Regions from separate parts of the Streptomyces sp. NPDC050535 genome, predicted to be linked through region 2. Evidence: riboswitches for the same ligand, from Rfam matches in the RefSeq annotation. Region 2 holds a riboswitch; the other holds the start of a gene.
What was found. Region 2 has a riboswitch for glycine ahead of gcvP (aminomethyl-transferring glycine dehydrogenase). Riboswitches for the same ligand answer to the same signal wherever they lie in the genome.
Positions count from the first base shown of each region.

Region 1: linked by a shared signal. The riboswitch ahead of gcvT (glycine cleavage system aminomethyltransferase GcvT) and the one ahead of gcvP (aminomethyl-transferring glycine dehydrogenase) in region 2 are both predicted to bind glycine.

Region 1 is NZ_JBITHE010000008.1:50,183-59,813, reverse strand. It holds gene ACIBLC_RS19550 (ABC transporter substrate-binding protein) at 1-1,531, opposite strand, end outside; gene ACIBLC_RS19545 (ABC transporter permease) at 1,590-2,588, opposite strand; gene ACIBLC_RS19540 (enhanced serine sensitivity protein SseB C-terminal domain-containing protein) at 3,036-3,833, opposite strand; gene ACIBLC_RS19535 (enhanced serine sensitivity protein SseB) at 4,038-4,844, opposite strand; gene ACIBLC_RS19530 (AAA family ATPase) at 4,920-5,606, opposite strand; glycine riboswitch at 5,794-5,895, shown strand; gene gcvT (glycine cleavage system aminomethyltransferase GcvT) at 6,043-7,161, shown strand; gene gcvH (glycine cleavage system protein GcvH) at 7,317-7,694, shown strand; gene glyA (serine hydroxymethyltransferase) at 7,709-8,983, shown strand; gene ACIBLC_RS19510 (L-serine ammonia-lyase) at 9,110-9,631, shown strand, end outside.
Region 2 is NZ_JBITHE010000003.1:582,372-592,002, reverse strand. It holds gene ACIBLC_RS10740 (FHA domain-containing protein) at 44-1,021, shown strand; gene ACIBLC_RS10735 (MerR family transcriptional regulator) at 1,064-1,807, shown strand; gene ACIBLC_RS10730 (bifunctional nuclease family protein) at 1,893-2,366, shown strand; gene ACIBLC_RS10725 (MerR family transcriptional regulator) at 2,584-3,222, shown strand; gene ACIBLC_RS10720 (DNA polymerase IV) at 3,314-4,684, shown strand; gene ACIBLC_RS10715 (PRC-barrel domain-containing protein) at 4,733-5,104, opposite strand; glycine riboswitch at 5,219-5,314, shown strand; gene gcvP (aminomethyl-transferring glycine dehydrogenase) at 5,499-8,384, shown strand; gene ACIBLC_RS10705 (DUF5999 family protein) at 8,520-8,726, opposite strand; gene ACIBLC_RS10700 (hypothetical protein) at 9,114-9,631, opposite strand, start outside.

The DNA of each region.
Region 1 (9,631 bases), on a different contig from region 2:
TGACCACGGTGTTGTCGAGCTGCGACAGGTTGGTGTTGCCGGACGCGCCGATCGCGTCACCGTGCAGGATCTGCTGCAGGAAGCCGTAGCCGGACGGCCAGTCGGCACCCCACTGCATCATCATCAGACCGATGTTGTTCTTCTTGTCGAACTCGGGGACACCCGCGTTGTCGGTGAAGTACTTGCCCGACGGGTACTGCTTCAGGCTGGCGTTGATGCCGGCGGCCTTCAGCGAGTTGATGATCGCGGTGGCCGCGTCGATCTCCGCCGGGCGGTCGCTGCGCGCGGAGATGTTCGTGTTGATCGACGTCTTGCCGCAGGCCTTCAGCTGGTCCTTGGCCTTGGCCACGTCGCCCTTGTTGCCGGTGGTGGCGTAGATGTCCGACTTCTCGTAGCCGGGGATGTCCGGCGGGAGGACGGTGGTGGCGATGTCACCGCGGATCGGGCCGCCCTCGGCGGTCTGCACCGAGACCTTGTCGATGGCGTACTGGACGGCCTTGCGGCAGGCCACGTTGTTGAACGGGGCGAGCTTGGTGTTGATCGCCATGTAGACGAGACGGCCACCGTAGGTGTTGTCGGTGCTGGCCTTCAGGTCGGCGGAGTTGACCACCTTGGCCTGCGTCGCGGCCTGGACACCCGTACCACCCAGGTCGATGGCGTTACCGGCCATGACGTCCTGGTCGATCGTCTCGGCGTTGACCTTCAGCTTGACGACGATCTTGTCCGGGTACTGCTTGCGCAGCGGGTCGGACGCCGCGTCCCAGTTCTCGTTGCGGACGAGGGTGACCTGCTTGCCCTCCTCGTAGCTCGCGAACTTGTACGAGCCCGAGGAAACGATGCTCTTGACGTAGTCGACGCCGGTGTCCTTGGCCTGCGGCACCGGAGCCGTCTGCGGCGTGGCGACCAGGTAGTCGAACTCCTGGAAGGCGCGGTTGAGCTTGAAGACGACCGTGGTGTCGTCCGGCGTCTCGATCGACGACAGACCCTCGGCGCTCTTGTCCTTGTAGGGACCCTTGTACTTGTCGCCGCCCTCAAGGAACTGCTGGAAGTAGTTCGGGCCGAGGGAGAGTACGTCACGCGCGAAGTTGGAGCGCTCCACGGCGTACTTCACGTCCTTCGACGTGATCGCCGTGCCGTCCTGGTACTTCAGACCCGAGCGCAGCTTGTACGTCCAGGTCTTGCCGCCGTCGCTCGGCACACCCGCGCTGGCGGCGAGGTCCGGGACCAGCTCGTTGCCCTTGTCGCCCGCGGCGGGCTTGAAGGTCATCAGCGGGCGGGCGTACAACCGGCTGAGGTTGTACATGTACGCGTAGTACGTGTTGCCGGGGTCGAACGAGTCCGGGACGTCGGAGTACTCGTACGTGACCGTCCCACCCTTCTGGGTGGAGGCGTTGACGACGTCCTTGGTCGCTGCGTTGGCCCCAGCTGATTTCGTGTCGTCGTTCGTGTTGTCATCGGCTTTGCTGCAGCCTGCGAGAAGCAGACTCACACTGCCGATGGCCGCAACTGCGGCCAGCGCTGACCTTCGCATGATGTTCGGGTCCCCTCCATTGTTGGAAAACTTGATGGACGCTCGGCGCTGCCACAGGTCAGCGGCTGCGCGGGTCGAGAGCGTCGCGCAGACCGTCGCCGAGCAGGTTGAACGCCAGCACGGTGACGAAGATCGCGAGGCCGGGCACGATCAGGAACTGCGGATCGACCTGGTAGTAGGTGACCGCCTCGCTGATCATCCCGCCCCATGACGCCTGCGGGGGCTGGATGCCGACGCCGAGGAAGCTCAGGCTCGCCTCGAAGAGGATGTTGGTCGGGATGAGCAGCGTCGAGTAGACGATGATCGGGCCGACCAGGTTCGGGAGCAGCTCTCGGAAGAGGATGTACGGCCCCCTCGCGCCCATCCCCCGGGAGGCGTCGACGAACTCGCGCTCCCGCAGGGCCAGGGTCTGGCCGCGGACGATGCGTCCCAGGTAGGGCCAGTTGAAGAAGCCGATGATGAAGATCAGCACGCTGATGTGCAGCGGGAGTCCTTCGAGGCCGAACGCGCCGCCCTGCAGCGTCGCGGAGATCGCGATGGCGAAGAGCAACAGCGGGAAGGCCAGGAAGGTGTCCATCAGCCGGCTGATGATCGTGTCGACCCGGCCGCCGTAGTACCCGGCGACCACTCCGAGGACCGTGCCGATCACGTTCGAGAGGATCGTGGCACCGAAGGCGACGACCAGTGAGACCCAGGAGCCTTCCAGGATGCGGGTGGCGATGTCGCGCCCGAACTTCGGCTCAACGCCGAGCGGGTGCGCCCAGCTCATCCCGCCGAAATCGCCCAGGGGCAGCGAGGTGTTGGGGTCGATCAGGTCCTGGTTGAAGGCGTTCGGGTCGAGCCCGAACACCGCCTGGATGGGGCGCGAGAGCGCCGCCAGCAGGATGAGCAGCACCACGATGACACCGCCGGCGACCGCCACCTTGTCGCGCTTGAAGCGCGTCCAGGCGATCTGCCCCAGGGAACGGCCCTCGATCTGCCCCTTGTCGACTCCGGCCAGCACAGCCTCCGGCTGCACTTCCGTTTCCGACCCGGTGGTCTCGATCGGTGCGGTCACAATGACCCGACCCCTCTGACCGGTGGTGACCGGCCTACGCCTGCCGCTGTCTGCGGCTTGGTTCACTTGCATGCCGGGAGGGGCCGCAGATGATGCGGCCTGGAAACCCGGGCTGTTCCGTCGACTTGCACTCGCTCACAGGATCGATGACCCCATGTCTGCACGGGAGTCTTCATGGCCGCCACGATCACGTGCCAGGTCTGATGGAGAAAGTATGCGCAACCGTGATGCGGTTAAGTGGATTCCGTTATCCGAACAGTGGGTAACGCGGGGCGGACAGGGGGCAGTTGGGGTCGAAGGGGCCATGGAGAGCCCTTTCGGCCAGTGTCAGCCCCAAAGGGGACATCCAGCCCTTACGTCTGTCGATCCGCAGGTCAGACGCGAGGTCGGGGCATGCGGAGATCAGGACGTGCGGGGGCCAGAACAGGTTTAGATGCGGAACAGGGATCAGTATGACCGGGACTGCGGATAGCCGTAGCCACCGGCCACCGGCGCCTGGGCCGGAGCCGCGTGGGCTTCGCGGTCGTAGAAGGGCCGCGCGTTCGAGCGCAGCCACATCGCCACCGGGTCGTACTCGTCGGACATCGCGACGGTCGAAACGGGCAGCCCGTCGGGCACCGCGCCGATGGACTGCTGCATCATGGCGCGCACCGAGTCGACGGCGGGCGGCGACGTGTCGTACACATCGAGACCGATGGCCAGATAGGGCGCCCCGAGCGCGGGCTGCACCCAGGCGCGGCGCAGCGAGCGCACGGCGGACGTGCGGTGCGCGTTCTGCGTGAGCAGGGCGTAGAACTGCGGGACCTCGATGCCCGGCTCGGAGAGCCTGAGCGGTCCGGCGGGCTGGCGCTCGAGGCCGGTGGCGATCCGGCGCAGATCGAGCCAGGGGATACCGACGCCGCCGCCGGGGGCGTGCGGATTCAGCCAGAGACCGAACTGGTCGGGGTACAGGGTGCGGGCGACGTCGAGGCCGTCGACGACCTCGTAGCTGCGGTTCCAGCCGCTGGCCGAGAGCTCCTGGGCGGAGGTGACACAGGGCGCGTAGCCGAAGCCGTCCACCTCCATGTTCCCGTACTGCGCGTCCGGGGAGCCGGACTGGCCGTGCCACAGCAGCATCCAGACCTGGCCTGCCGACGGGGCCGCGAGCGCGCGCAGGAGCGCCTCGTAGGCGTCGTAACGCCCGGGCGTCACCTGGCGCAGCATGTGCTCGACCTGCCCGGCCGCGGCCGTGCCCGACGCGCTCACCCTGAACCGCCCCTTCGCGAAGAAATCACGACCAACTCACCTATTACGCCGGAGGTGCCGGTTACGAACATGCGTCAACACCGGCACCGGCCCATGAAACCAGCTTAAGCGGCGATCCTGACAGCGACGTGGACGCTCCGCTGGGAAAGCCGCTCGAGAGCTCGGGACTTGTGGTGATCCGGCGGGATCCTCGCGACCGCGCCGCTAGTGACCCTGTTGGTGGCCCTGCTGGTAAAAGGGGCGGACCCGCGTGCGCAGCCAGTCGCAGACCGGGTCCTGTGCCACGTCCATGAGGACCAGGTTCACCGGCCACGGCACCGCGACGCGGCCGAGCGCACGGCCGAGCGCGTCCAGCGGAAGCGCGCGGGCCTCGCCCTCCCACAGGGAGAGTTCGACGCCGACGAACATCGCGGGCCCGCCGCCCTCGATGCTGGCCAGGCAGCGGCGGGCGCTCAGCACCACGCCGGTCCCGGCGAACTCGGCGGAGGCCGCGGACAGGAAGTCCACCGGGTCGTCCTGCCAGTCGGGCTCGAAGAGCCGCACCCGGCCGCCGCTCGCGGACCCGTCGAGCGGCGTGCGCCCGGCGCGGCAGAGCTCGGCGACCGCGGGGGGCGGCAGCGGTACGCCGACCACCCCGTCCGGATTGACCGCGATGCCCACCTGCGGGGGCAGTCCGCGTGCGAACTCGACGGCGGGCGCGATCGTGTACGACATGTGCCCGCCGGTGACCTGGCGGAACTGCTCCTCTGAGCTGAAGACGGGAACGTACGCCTGACCCGCGATCTCCAGGGTGGGCAGGTCCAGCGGGCCGCTCTGCGGGCCGCCGCCGCTGGGCAGCGGGACCCAGACGAAACTGCGGCCGAGGACCTCGACGATTCGGGCACCCGAGGAGGGCCCCGCGGGCACACCGAGGGACGCGGCGAGCACCTCCTCCAGTTCGTTGCCGGGCCATCCGCCGTGCGGGTGGGGGTACGCCTGGGCCGGGAGGCCGGCGAAGTCGGGGAAGTCCATCTGTCTACCGCCTGCTTTGAACCGCTGTTCCGGTGTTCCGGGTGTCCGGCGAGAAACCCTAACGGGTTCGGGGGATCAGCCGCCGAAGTCGATCCGCCGCAGCACGTCCGCCGCGTCCCGGTCGATGAGGACGGCCGAGCCGCAGCCCTCCGGCAGGTGACCCTTCTCCACGGAACGCAGCAGCCGGGCGACCGCGCCGCGGTGACGTGCGAACGCGTACCGCGAGACGCCGCGGCCGCGTTCGCGCTGGCCGTCCAGTGCCGTGCCCGGCGTGACGTCGAGCAGCAGCAGATGCAGCGCGCCGCCCCGGCGGCGGGCCTCGCGGGCGAGCCAGCGGCGCACCCAGGCCTGGGTGCCGCAGTCGTGCACGACCACGCCGGCGCCGGAACGCAGCGCGCGGCGCAGGCCCGTGTAGTGGGCCAGGCGGACCAGGGGCCGGTAGACCGCGTACGGGAGCCGGCCGGACATCCGTCCGTCCCAGTGGTCGCGGGTGTCCTGCGAGTCGATGCGCGCACCCGAGACGGCGCGGCGCATCAGGGTCGACTTTCCGCTGCCGGGAAGTCCCGTGACCACGACGACGTCGGAGGTGCCGAAGTGCAGCCCGTGCGGGCTGTGGCCCGCGCGGTCCCTGAGGTCGCGGACGACAGCCGTCGGAAACGGGTCGCATGCCTCCCGGGCCGGGGCACCGGGCTGCTTGGGCAGCGCGAGGCCCGCCGTCGTCGCGTACGCCGTGGTCCTGTTCACCGTGATCGTCCTCCCCATGGGTCTGGACTCCCATCCCCGCCAAGTGTAAAGAGAAGGTAATGCGCGATGCTTCCTGTTTCCGTAATCGGACTGCCACAGGCTGGTTACAGGTCACTTCGAAGGCGCTGTGAATCACTCAGGGGCGCCCCTCCCGTGTCTCCGGGATGCGTGCAATGATGTGCGCGCCAACTGCATACCGGCCGCTTGAATCCGCGCGGGAGAGTCCCAGGGCACCGCACGTCACCCTGGGCGCCGAAGGAGCAAGTCCCTCCCTTGAATCTCTCAGGCCCCGTACCGCGCGGGCGAGGCACATCTGAAAAGCGGGCCGCCGACCGGTGGCCCCACCCAAGGTGCAAATCATGACCACCGCTTCGCGGGGTCGTGATGAACCTCTCAGGTTCCGATGACAGATGGGGAGGAACGACCTCGCCGTCATGCCTTGGGAGCCCCACCGATGAGCAGTAACGCCCCCCGTCACACCGCGCTCGATGCCCTGCATCGCTCGCTCGGCGCGACGATGACCGACTTCGCCGGCTGGGACATGCCCCTGCGCTACGGCTCGGAACGCGACGAGCACCTCGCCGTCCGCACGAAGGCCGGCCTCTTCGACCTCTCCCACATGGGCGAGATCACCGTCACCGGGCCCCAGGCCGCCGCGCTCCTCAACCACGCGCTGGTCGGCAACATCGCCTCGGTCGGCGTCGGCCGCGCCCGCTACACCATGATCTGCCGGGCGGACGGCGGCATTCTCGACGATCTGATCGTGTACCGGCTGGCCGAGACCGAATACATGGTCGTGGCGAACGCCTCCAACGCCCAGGTGGTGCTGGACGCGCTCGTGGAGCGCGCGGCGGGCTTCGACGCGGTGGTGCGCGACGACCGGGACGCCTACGCGCTGATCGCCGTGCAGGGCCCGGAGTCCTCCGGCATCCTCAGGTCCGTCACCGACGCCGACCTCGACGGCCTGAAGTACTACGCGGGTCTGCCCGGCACGGTCGCGGGCGTTCCGGCGCTCATCGCGCGCACCGGCTACACCGGCGAGGACGGCTTCGAGCTGTTCGTCTCCCCCGGCGACGCAGAGAAGGTGTGGCAGGCGCTGACCGAGGCGGGAACGCCGGCCGGGCTGGTCCCGTGCGGTCTGTCCTGCCGGGACACCCTGCGCCTGGAGGCGGGCATGCCGCTGTACGGGCATGAGCTGAGCACCTCGCTCACCCCCTTCGACGCCGGTCTCGGCCGGGTCGTGAAGTTCGAGAAGGAGGGCGACTTCGTGGGGCGCGAGGCGCTCTCCGAGGCCGCCGAGCGTGCCCTCGAGAACCCTCCGCGGGTGCTCGTCGGTCTCATCGCCGAGGGCCGCCGGGTCCCGCGTGCCGGGTACCCCGTGGTCTTCGAGGGCAAGGTCGTCGGCGAGGTCACCTCGGGCGCCCCGTCCCCGACGCTGGGCAGGCCGATCGCGATGGCCTACGTCGACGCCGCGCACTCCGCTCCCGGTAGCGGCGGAGTGGGTGTGGACATCCGGGGCAGCCACGAGCCGTACGAGGTCGTGGCGCTGCCGTTCTACAAGCGCCAGAAGTGAGACTGGCCCACAGGCCGCGCTTCGGGCTCGCCCACGGTCACGTTCGCCAGACGTGACCCGGGTACACCGCCCAGCCGCGACACCGGGCACATCCGCCCTGCTCATCAACCCTCCCCCGTCATCAGCACTCCCCCGCGTACAGGAGAATCCAGGCCATGAGCAACCCCCAGCAGCTGCGCTACAGCAAGGAGCACGAGTGGCTGTCGGTCGCCGAGGACGGCGTATCGACGGTCGGCATCACCGAGTTCGCGGCCAACGCGCTCGGCGATGTCGTCTACGCACAGCTTCCTGAGGTCGGTGCCACGGTCACCGCGGGTGAGTCCTGCGGTGAGCTGGAGTCGACCAAGTCGGTGAGCGACCTCTACGCGCCGGTCACCGGCGAGATCGTGGAGTTCAACCAGGACGTGGTGGACGACCCCGCCCTGGTGAACTCGGCCCCCTTCGACGGCGGCTGGCTGTTCAAGGTACGCGTCGCGGACGAGCCGGACGACCTGCTCTCCGCCGACGAGTACACCGCTTTCACCGCCGGCTGAGGAGTCGTAGCCCCATGTCTGAACCCAAGTCGCTTCTGAACGCCCCCCTCCACGAGGTCGACCCGGACGTCGCCGCCGCCGTCGACGCCGAACTGCTCCGCCAGCAGTCCACCCTCGAGATGATCGCCTCGGAGAACTTCGCTCCGGTCGCGGTCATGGAGGCCCAGGGCTCGGTCCTGACCAACAAGTACGCCGAGGGCTACCCCGGCCGCCGCTACTACGGCGGCTGTGAGCACGTCGACGTCGTCGAGCAGATCGCCATCGACCGCGTCAAGGCGCTCTTCGGTGCCGAGCACGCCAACGTGCAGCCCCACTCGGGCGCCCAGGCCAACGCGGCCGCGATGTTCGCGCTGCTCAAGCCGGGCGACACGATCATGGGTCTGGACCTCGCGCACGGCGGGCACCTCACCCACGGCATGAAGATCAACTTCTCCGGCAAGCTCTACAACGTGGTCGCCTACCACGTGGACGACGCCAGCGGCCAGGTCGACATGGCCGAGGTCGAGAAGCTCGCCAAGGAGGCCCGCCCGAAGCTGATCGTGGCGGGCTGGTCGGCGTACCCGCGTCAGCTGGACTTCGCCGAGTTCCGCCGGATCGCGGACGAGGTCGGCGCGTATCTGATGGTCGACATGGCGCACTTCGCCGGCCTGGTGGCGGCGGGCCTGCACCCCAACCCCGTACCGCACGCCCATGTCGTCACGACCACCACCCACAAGACGCTGGGCGGCCCGCGCGGTGGGGTGATCCTGTCCACCGCCGAGCTCGCCAAGAAGATCAACTCGGCGGTCTTCCCCGGCCAGCAGGGCGGTCCGCTGGAGCACGTGATCGCCGCCAAGGCCGTCTCCTTCAAGGTCGCCGCGACGGACGACTTCAAGGAGCGCCAGCAGCGGACGCTGGACGGCGCGCGGATCCTGGCGGAGCGGCTCGTCCAGGACGACGTGACCTCGGTCGGCGTCTCGGTGCTCTCCGGCGGCACGGACGTCCACCTCGTCCTGGTCGACCTGCGCGACTCCGAGCTGGACGGGCAGCAGGCCGAGGACCGCCTCCACGAGGTCGGCATCACCGTCAACCGCAACGCCGTCCCGAACGACCCCCGCCCGCCGATGGTGACCTCGGGTCTGCGCATCGGTACCCCGGCCCTGGCGACCCGCGGCTTCACGACCGAGGACTTCACCGAGGTCGCGGACATCATCGCGGCGGCGCTCAAGCCCGCCTACGACGCGGACTCGCTGAAGAACCGGGTGGCCGCGCTGGCGGACAAGCACCCGCTGTATCCCGGCCTGAAGTAGTTCGCACCGTTCGCATCGTTCGCACGTTTTACGCGTTTCCCCGGGGCGCCGCGCACACTGGACGACGGGTGTGTGCGGCGCCCACCCCTTGCACCACCCCTGTTTTGCCTGTTTTGAGGAGTTTCCGTGGCCATCTCGGTCTTCGACCTGTTCTCGATCGGCATCGGCCCGTCCAGCTCCCACACGGTCGGCCCGATGCGCGCGGCGCGCCTTTTCGCCCTGCGGCTGCGCAACGAGGATCTGCTGGACTCGGTGGCGTCGATACGCGCCGAGCTGTACGGCTCGCTGGGCGCGACCGGGCACGGGCACGGCACCCCCAAGGCGGTGCTGCTCGGTCTTGAGGGCGCCTCGCCGCGGACGGTGGACGTGGAGGGGGCCGACCAGCGGGTCGAGGAGATCAGGTCCGCGGGCCGCATCCGGCTGCTGGGCGACCACGAGATCGGCTTCTCCTTCTCCGACGATCTGATCCTGCACCGCCGCAAGACACTGCCCTACCACGCGAACGGCATGACGGTCTTCGCGTACGACACCTCCGGCGAACTCGTGCTGGAGAAGACGTACTACTCGGTCGGCGGCGGCTTCGTGGTCGACGACGACGCCGTGGGCGAGGACCGCATCAAGCTGGACGACACGGTCCTGAAGTACCCC
Region 2 (9,631 bases):
GTGCCCGGCCAGGGCAGGAGGTTGCGGGGGGTCGACGCACCGAATGGGTGGTGCGTGGTGGAAACTGTCAGGTGGATACGGACGTTGTGAGGATGTCCGGGTCGACCGGTGTGTTCAATCAGGGTTCGTCCTGCCCCACGGGCGGGTCTGTTTCGGTCAAGGGGAATCGCCCGTGAAGTTGTTTGCGAAGTTGTTCGGCAAGAGCGCGCGAGGAGAGGGCGGCGACAACGCCACCGCCCGGCACCGTGCACCACGCCATGGAGACGCGGAGGAGCAGAGCGGCGAGCGCCCGCTGTTCCGGGACCAGCTCGGTGGTCCCGGTGGCGACATTTCCGGTGGTCAGGGCGCGCCGTCTGTTGACCCTGCCCAGTCCGGCCGCATAGGTTTCGGGGACTCGTCAGCATCAAGCGCGGGTGGCGGGTTCACCCCCGACCCGTACGCTTCCCATGCCCCCGGAGGGCAGCCGCGGCAGGAGGATCCGTCCATGTCGGCCCTGGTGTGTACGAGGTGCGGTAACCGCAACGCGGAAAACAGCCGTTTCTGCTCGAACTGCGGTGCGCCGCTGCGAGCCGGAGTGACCCCGGAGCGTCCGTCCGAGACGACGTCCACGATCTCCATCTCGGGCCTCGAGGCCTATGACGCCGAGGTGACGGGCCAGACGGCCTCGCCGGCGCTCTCCCCGGAGGCGCAGGCCGCGGTCGACGCGCTGCCTCTCGGCTCGGCGCTCCTGGTGGTGCGCCGTGGTCCGAACTCGGGCAGCCGGTTCCTGCTGGACGGCGATCTGACCACGGCCGGGCGGCACCCGCAGAGCGACATCTTCCTGGACGACGTGACCGTGTCGCGCCGCCATGTGGAGTTCCGCCGCGTCGGCGACGGCTCGTTCACCGTGGCGGACGTCGGCAGCCTCAACGGCACGTACGTCAACCGGGAACGGATCGACTCGGTCCCCCTGTCGAACGGTGACGAGGTGCAGATCGGCAAGTACCGGCTGGTCTTCTACGCGAGCCAGCTGGGCATCTGACCCTCCCTCGGACTGCGTCCGGGGAGACCCTCAGGAAGGTCCATGCTTCGAACACCGAGCGGCGGTGCCGGCAACGGTACCGCCGCCGCGGACAGCGGGCTGATGAGTATCGGCTCGGTGCTGAACGCACTGCGCGACGAGTTCCCCGAAGTGACGGTCTCCAAGATCAGGTTCCTGGAGTCGGAGGGGCTCATCGAGCCGCAGCGGACCCCCTCGGGGTACCGCAAGTTCAGCGCCAACGATGTCGAGCGTCTCGGGCATGTGCTGAGGATGCAGCGGGACCACTATCTGCCGCTCAAGGTCATCCGGGAGTACCTGGACGCCCTGGAGCGCGGTGAGGCCGTGCGACTGCCGACAGTGGGGCGTCAGCGGGACCCGGGCGAGGGAGAGCTGTTCGCCGAGCCGGAGGTGCCCGCTGCCGCCCGGGTCGGTCGTGCCGAGCTGCTGGCCACTGCTGAGATCGGTGAGCGGGAACTTGAGGAGTGGGAGTCGTACGGCCTCATCGCGCCCCTCCAGGACGGGGCGTACGACGCCGAAGCGGTGACCGTCGCCGCGCTCGTCGTCGAGCTGGGCCGGTTCGGGATCGAGCCGCGCCATCTGCGTGCGATGAAGGCCGGGGCGGAGCGGGACGCGGGTCTTGTCGACCAGGTGGTGGCCCCGCTGCGGCGGCACCGCAATCCGCAGACCCGGGCGCACGCGGAGGCGCGTGCGAAGGAGCTGGCGGGGCTCACGGTGAAGCTGCACGCCGCGCTGGTGCAGACGGCGCTCGGCGTGCGACTGCCCTGACCCCGGGAGCTCACCGGATGTCGGATAGCCCACCCGTTCCGTGCCCGACTACCCAAACGTCCCGGGCACGGCCTAGGGTTGCTGTGTGAACGAGCTCGATGTCGTAGGTGTCCGGGTCGAAATGCCCTCCAACCAACCGATCGTGCTTCTGCGTGAAGTGGGAGGCGATCGTTACCTCCCCATCTGGATCGGACCGGGGGAGGCGACGGCCATCGCCTTCGCCCAGCAGGGCATGGCCCCGGCACGACCGCTGACCCACGACCTGTTCAAGGACGTGCTGGAAGCCGTCGGCCAGGAGCTCACCGAAGTGCGCATCACGGACCTCCGTGAAGGCGTCTTCTATGCGGAACTGGTGTTCGCCAGCGGAGTCGAGGTGAGCGCCAGGCCGTCCGACGCCATAGCGCTCGCCCTGCGCACCGGGACGCCGATCTACGGCAGCGACGGCGTGCTCGACGACGCCGGCATCGCGATCCCGGACGAGCAGGAGGACGAGGTGGAGAAGTTCCGCGAGTTCCTCGACCAGATCTCGCCCGAGGATTTCGGCACCAACAGCCAGTGAGGGCACCGGCTCCGGAGAGCTCCGGGCGGCAATTGCCAGCGGCCAGTGTGGTGTGCCGCGGCCCGCTCAGAGAGCATTCGGCTAGCCTTTCCCCGCGGTGGGGCACGGGAAACCACTCCTAGGGTGATTATCACTCGGCGTGCCGAGTGTGGCGATCGTTGACGCACCCCTGGTGACTGCCTACCGTCGAGAAGGCAGGTCAAGGACGGAGGTCGGCGTGAGAAGCAGCGGCGACGGTACGGCTGGGGGTGCCCCCGGACGCGGTCTGGGGGAGAGCGGCGGCCCGTACCCGCTTCACGGCAACGCGGCCGATCACCTTCCGCGGCGGCCGACAGCAGTGCCCGGTGAGGGTGAGGCGGTGTCCGAGGAAATCGGCTACCGCGGTCCGACGGCGTGCGCTGCCGCCGGCATCACCTATCGGCAGCTGGACTACTGGGCGAGGACCGGGCTGGTCGAGCCCAGCGTGCGGCCCGCCTACGGATCGGGGACACAGCGGCTCTACAGCTTCAGGGACGTCGTCGTCCTCAAGATCGTCAAGCGGTTCCTCGACACCGGGGTGTCACTCCAGAACATCCGCACCACGGTCCAGCACCTCAGAGAGCGCGGTTTCCGGGATCTGGAACGGATGACGCTGATGAGCGACGGCGCCACGGTCTACGAGTGCACCTCGCCCGACGAGGTCCACGCACTGCTCCAGGGCGGCCAGGGGGTCTTCGGGATCGCCGTGGGTGTGGTGTGGCGGGATGTCGAGAGCGCGCTCTCGCAGTTGCACGGGGAGCGCGTGGACACGGGGGAGACGCTCCTTGCGAAGAACCCCACCGACGAACTGGCGCGACGGCGCAATCGCGCGGTCTGACGAACGGAACGCGCGGCCCGACGAGCGGAACGAACTGACAATGCCCCGGCTTGCCGGGGCATTGTCAGTGGCGTAGGGCAGCATCGGAGATGTGAGAACCGCGCCCACGATCCTGCATCTCGACATGGACGCCTTCTTCGCCTCGGCGGAGCAGGCGGCCAAGCCGAGCCTGCGCGGGAAAGCGGTCGTCGTGGGCGGTCTCGGACCACGTGGAGTGGTCGCGACCTGTTCGTACGAGGCACGGGTCTTCGGGGTGCACTCGGCGATGCCCATGGCCCAGGCACGCCGACTCGCGCCGAACGCCGCGTATCTCGTGCCGCGCTTCGGGATCTACCGGGAGGTCAGCGAGCAGGTGATGGGGCTGCTGCGGGCTCTGTCACCGCTGGTGGAGCCGCTGAGCCTGGACGAGGCGTTCGTCGACCTGGAGGCCGCCGGAGCGGCCTGGGACGAGGCTTCGGCGCGGCTGACCGCGGTCAAGCTGCGCGCGGACATCAGGGCCGTCACGGGACTCACCGGGTCGGTGGGGCTCGCCGCGTCCAAGATGCTGGCGAAGATCGCCTCGGAGCAGGCCAAACCCGACGGTCTCGTGCTGATAGAGCCGGGGACGGAGCGCGCGCTGCTGGGACCGATGTCGGTGCGGACGCTGCCGGGTGTCGGGCCCGCGACCGGGGACCACCTGCGGCGGGCAGGCATCACCACCGTGGGGGAGCTCGCCGAAGCGGGCGAGGACGAGCTCGTACGCCTGGTGGGGAAGGCACACGGGCACTCGTTGTACGCGATGGCGCTGGCGCACGACGACCGGCCCGTGGTGGCCGAGCGGGAGACCAAGTCGGTGTCCGTCGAGGACACCTATGACGTGGACATCCATGACCGGACGCGGGTCGGCCTCGAGGTGCAGCGGCTCACCGACCGGTGTGTGCAGCGGTTGCGGGGAGCCGGGCTGTCGGGGCGGACCATCGTCCTGAAGGTGCGCAGGTACGACTTCTCGACGCTGACCCGGTCCGAGACGCTGCGGGGGCCCACGGACGACCCCGCGGTCGTGCGGGAGGCGGCCGCGCGGCTCCTGGACGGGGTGGACACGACCGGTGGCGTACGACTGCTCGGGGTGGGCGTCTCGGGGCTGGCCGACTACACGCAGGAGGACCTGTTCGCGCAGGCGCGGGCCGCGGCGGGGGAGCTCGCGGCGTTGGAGCACACCGAGGAGAAGCCGGCGGAGGAGTCCACCGAGGAACTTGTGCCGCCTGCTGAGCGGCGGTGGCCCGCGGGGCACGATGTACGGCACGCCGAGTTCGGGCACGGGTGGGTGCAGGGGAGCGGGCTCGGGAGGGTGACCGTCCGGTTCGAGACGCCGTACTCCGGGCCCGGGCGCGTACGGACTTTCCGCACCGACGATCCGGCGCTGGAGCCGGCGGAGCCGCTGCCGTTGGTGGCCGGCACCGTGGGCCAGGGCAGTGAGGGGTGAGGTCGGTTCGCCGCCGCGGTTCGTTTCGGGGGTGGTCGCGGGCTTCGGTCAGGCCTCGTCCGTGCCCGCCAGGCGGCCGAAGTCGCGGTCCGGCGGGGGAGAGGGGGACGCCACGTCGAGGCCGTAGTGGTGGTAGAGCTGGAGTTCCTGTTCGGGGGAGAGGTGGCGGCCGACGCCGAAGTCGGGCGCGTCCTTGATCAGCGCCCGTTCGAAGGGGATGCGCAGGGTGCCCTCGACGAGTTCGCTGGGCTCCAGGGGCACGAAGGCGTCCCTGCTGAAGAGGCCCGTGCGTATGGCCGCCCACTCCGGGACCCCGGTCGCGTCGTCGAGGTAGATCTCGTCGATCGTGCCGATCTTGGCGCCGTCGCGGTCGAATGCCTTGCGGCCGATCAGGTTGCGCGGATCGATGTCGGTCTGCACGGTGCCCTCCATTTGGTCGCAACTCATCCGTAAGCACTACAAAAGAGCAGATTCAGGAAGGTGGCCACTCGAAGGCCCGGGAGTTGCCCTCGCTGATAGGCTGGCGTCGGCTGCTGACCCTGTGCGGGAGAGTCCTCCGGACACCATCGGAGGCGCCGAAGGAGCAAATCCTCCCCGGAATCTCTCAGGCCCACGTACCGCACGGACGAGGTCACTCTGGAAAGCAGGGCGGGTGCCGACGGACGGCTCCCGCTCTCACCGACGGTGAAAGTCGGGTCGCAGCGGGCGGGCGGGCCGGTGAAGCTCTCAGGTTGAGATGACAGAGGGGGAGGCCGTCGGGGTACCCGTGCCGGGGTACCCCTCGAAGGTCGCGTCAGACCAGGAGGCCTCCGCCATGACCGCCCCTCGCATTCCGCTCTCCGAGCTCGAACAGGGAATCCCCTTCGAGCAGCGCCACATAGGCCCAGACGTCGAGGCGCGGGCCAAGATGCTCGCGCAGGTCGGGTACGGCTCGCTGGACGAGCTCACCGCCATCGCGGTGCCGGACGTGATCAAGAACACCGAGGCGCTGGAGCTGCCGGACGCGCGCACCGAGGCCGAGGTGCTGGCCGAGCTGCGTTCCCTCGCGGACCGCAACCAGGTGCTCGACTCGATGATCGGGCTCGGCTACTACGGGACCTTCACTCCGCCGGTGATCCTGCGGAACGTCATGGAGAGCCCGGCCTGGTACACGGCCTACACGCCGTACCAGCCGGAGATCTCGCAGGGCCGGCTCGAGGCGCTGCTGAACTTCCAGACCGTCGTCGCCGAGCTGACCGGCCTGCCGACGTCCGGCGCCTCGCTGCTCGACGAGAGCACCGCGGCCGCCGAGGCGATGGCGCTGTCCCGGCGCATGGGCAAGAACAAGAAGGGCCTCTTCCTGGTCGACGCGGACGCGCTGCCGCAGACCGTCGCCGTCGTTCGGACCCGCGCCGAGCCGACCGGTGTCGAGGTCGTCGTCGCCGACCTGAGCGCGGGCATCCCGGCCGAGCTCGCCGAGCGCGAGATCAACGGCGTGCTGATCCAGTACCCGGGTGCCTCCGGTGCCGTACGCGACATCAAGCCGCTCGTCGAGCAGGCGCACGAGCTGGGAGCGGTCGTCACCGTCGCCGCCGATCTGCTCGCCCTGACCCTGCTGACCTCGCCGGGCGAGCTGGGCGCGGACATCGCGGTCGGTACGACCCAGCGTTTCGGTGTGCCGATGGCCTTCGGTGGGCCGCACGCCGGGTACATGGCGGTGCGCGAGAAGTTCGCGCGCAGCCTGCCGGGCCGGCTGGTGGGGGTGTCCGTCGACGCGGACGGGCACAAGGCGTACCGCCTCGCCCTGCAGACGCGGGAGCAGCACATCCGCCGTGAGAAGGCGACGAGCAACATCTGTACGGCTCAGGTGCTGCTCGCCGTGATGGCCGGCATGTACGCCGTCTACCACGGTCCCGAGGGGCTGAAGACGATCGCGCGGCGTACCCACCGGTACGCGACGATCCTCGCCGCGGGCCTGAAGGCGGGCGGAGTCGAGGTCGTCCACGGCGCCTACTTCGACACGCTGACGGTACGGGTTCCGGGCCGGGCCGCTGAGATCGTGGCCGGTGCTCGCGACCGCGGGGTCAACCTGTACCCCGTCGACGCCGACCTTGTGTCGATGTCCTGCGACGAGACGACCACGCGCAGGCAACTGGCCGCTGTGTGGGCCGCGTTCGGTGTCGACGCCGAGGTCGGGGCGCTGGACTCGACCGCCGGGGACACGCTGCCGGCCGCGCTGCTGCGCACCGACGAGTACCTCGCGCACCCGGTGTTCCACCAGTACCGCTCCGAGACGGCGATGCTGCGCTACCTGCGCAGGCTCTCCGACCGTGACTACGCGCTCGACCGCGGCATGATCCCGCTGGGCTCCTGCACGATGAAGCTCAACGCGACGACGGAGATGGAGCCGGTCACCTGGCCCGAGTTCGGCCAGCTGCACCCCTTCGCGCCCGCCGAGCAGGCGCAGGGTTACCTCACGCTCATCCATGAGCTGGAGGAGCAGCTCGCCGAGGTCACCGGGTACGACAAGGTGTCGCTCCAGCCCAACGCCGGTTCGCAGGGTGAGCTGGCCGGTCTGCTCGCCGTACGGGGATACCACCGTGCGAACGGCGACGAGCAGCGCACCGTGTGCCTGATCCCGTCCTCCGCGCACGGCACGAACGCGGCGAGCGCCGTGATGGCCGGCATGAAGGTCGTCGTCGTGAAGACGGCGGACGACGGCGAGATCGACGTCGAGGACCTGCGTGCCAAGATCGAGCAGCACCGTGACGAACTGTCGGTGCTGATGATCACGTACCCCTCGACGCACGGTGTCTTCGAGGAGCATGTCGCCGACATCTGCGCCCAGGTGCACGAGGCGGGCGGTCAGGTCTACGTGGACGGTGCCAACCTCAACGCGCTGGTGGGGCTCGCCAAGCCGGGGCACTTCGGCGGGGACGTCTCGCACCTCAACCTGCACAAGACCTTCTGCATCCCGCACGGCGGAGGCGGTCCCGGCGTCGGTCCGGTCGGGGTGCGCACGCACCTGGCGCCGTACCTGCCGAACCACCCCTTGCAGCCTGCGGCCGGTCCCGGGACGGGAGTCGGCCCGATCTCGGCCGCTCCGTGGGGCTCCGCGGGCATCCTGCCGATCTCGTGGGCGTACGTCCGGCTGATGGGCGGCGAGGGGCTGAAGCGCGCCACGCAGGTGGCGGTGCTCTCCGCCAACTACATCGCCAAGCGCCTCGAGCCGCACTTCCCGGTGCTCTACACCGGTCCCGGCGGGCTGGTCGCGCACGAGTGCATCATCGACCTGCGGCCGCTGACCAAGGCGACCGGTGTGAGTGTCGACGACATCGCCAAGAGGCTGATCGACTACGGGTTCCACGCGCCGACGATGTCGTTCCCGGTGGCCGGCACGCTGATGATCGAGCCGACGGAGTCCGAGGACCTGATCGAGCTCGACCGGTTCTGCGAGGCGATGATCGCCATCCGCGCGGAGATCGAGAAGGTCGGCTCGGGCGAGTGGGCGGCGGACGACAACCCGCTGCGCAACGCCCCGCACACCGCCGCCGCGCTCGGCGGGGAGTGGGAGCACGCCTACAGCCGGGCGGAGGCCGTCTTCCCGGCCGGCGTCTCGGTCGCGGACAAGTACTGGCCGCCGGTGCGCCGGATCGACCAGGCGTACGGCGACCGGAACCTGGTCTGTTCCTGCCCGCCGCTGGACGCCTACGAGGACTGAGCAGCGCTCGGAACCTGGACGACTACGGGGAGTGATCACCCCCGGACGCGCGTCGGGGCCGGTTCGGAGATCACGTCTCCGGGCCGGCCCCTCTTGTGTCTGGGCGGCTCTGCCAAAGCCACCCGGTGATGCGGTTCAGGCCGCCGTCATCACGTGCTCGCCGCCGAGAGGGCGGTGCGGGGCGATGATCTGGCCGTTCGGCAGGAGCTCACCGGTGTCCTCGAAAAGCAGAACGCCGTTGCAGAGCAGGCTCCATCCCTGCTCCGGGTGGTGCGCCGCGAGGCGGGCGGACTCCCGGTCGGCGGATTCGGCTGACGGACACGACGGCTTGTGCTGGCACATGGATGGGATCTTTCGCTGGGTTGAGCGGTGAGTGGTGGCTGTGGTCTCTGTCCTGCGGCTTGATGTGCTCATGGCCGCCCCCCGTTGATGTGTGGTCTGGACCCAGTGTTGCCCTACGGGCGTCAATCCGCAGGGATTTAGCGGCAGCGCTCCTCACAGGTTGATGACGCATCACCCGTGCGGACGGTTCATCCCAACTGTGCTGTCTCTTCGGGTGGTTAGTGGTGGCCGAATGGGGCTAGTCCGGTCGGGCGCGGGAGGCGTTTTCCCTCGTACGAGCGCTCTGGGGCCCGAACGAGCGACGTGCGCCCACGGCCTGAGGACGGCGACGTGCCCCGCAGCCGTGAGGACGGCGGCGGGGCACGCGGGGTCGGGCGGGTGGTGGTGCTACGCGGGTGAGCTGAGCAGAGGCGCGGGAGTGAGCCGGTGGGTGAGGACCGGCAGGAGTTCGGCGACGCGGTGCGGGCGGTGCGGGGCGATACCCGGCGGGGCGGGCGCCAGCGGGACCAGGAGGTCCGTGTCGGCGGGGTGGCCGGCGGCGCCGTCCGCGGTGATGTCGCCGTGCAGCCAGAGCGTGAGCATGTACAGCTCCGGCACGGAGAGCAGCCGGGCCTGGTACGGCTGCTTCATGGCCTCGGCCTGGCGCAGCGCGCGTTCGGTGGCGGCGATGTACGGGCCCTCGAAGAAACGCGAGAAGGCCCAGCCGTCGGGGGTCAGCATGGTGTCGGCGGCGGCGATCGCACGGTCGCCGCAGTGGATCAGGAAGCGCCAGCCGGTGAGCCGGGTGGCGGAGGTGCCCGCGGGGGTGATCCGGTCCAGGACGTGCACGGGGAGCGGCAGTTCGGGTGTGACGGGTCCCTGCGCCAGGCGGAGGGACGGCGTTCGCGCCTCTCGGACGGCGGTGG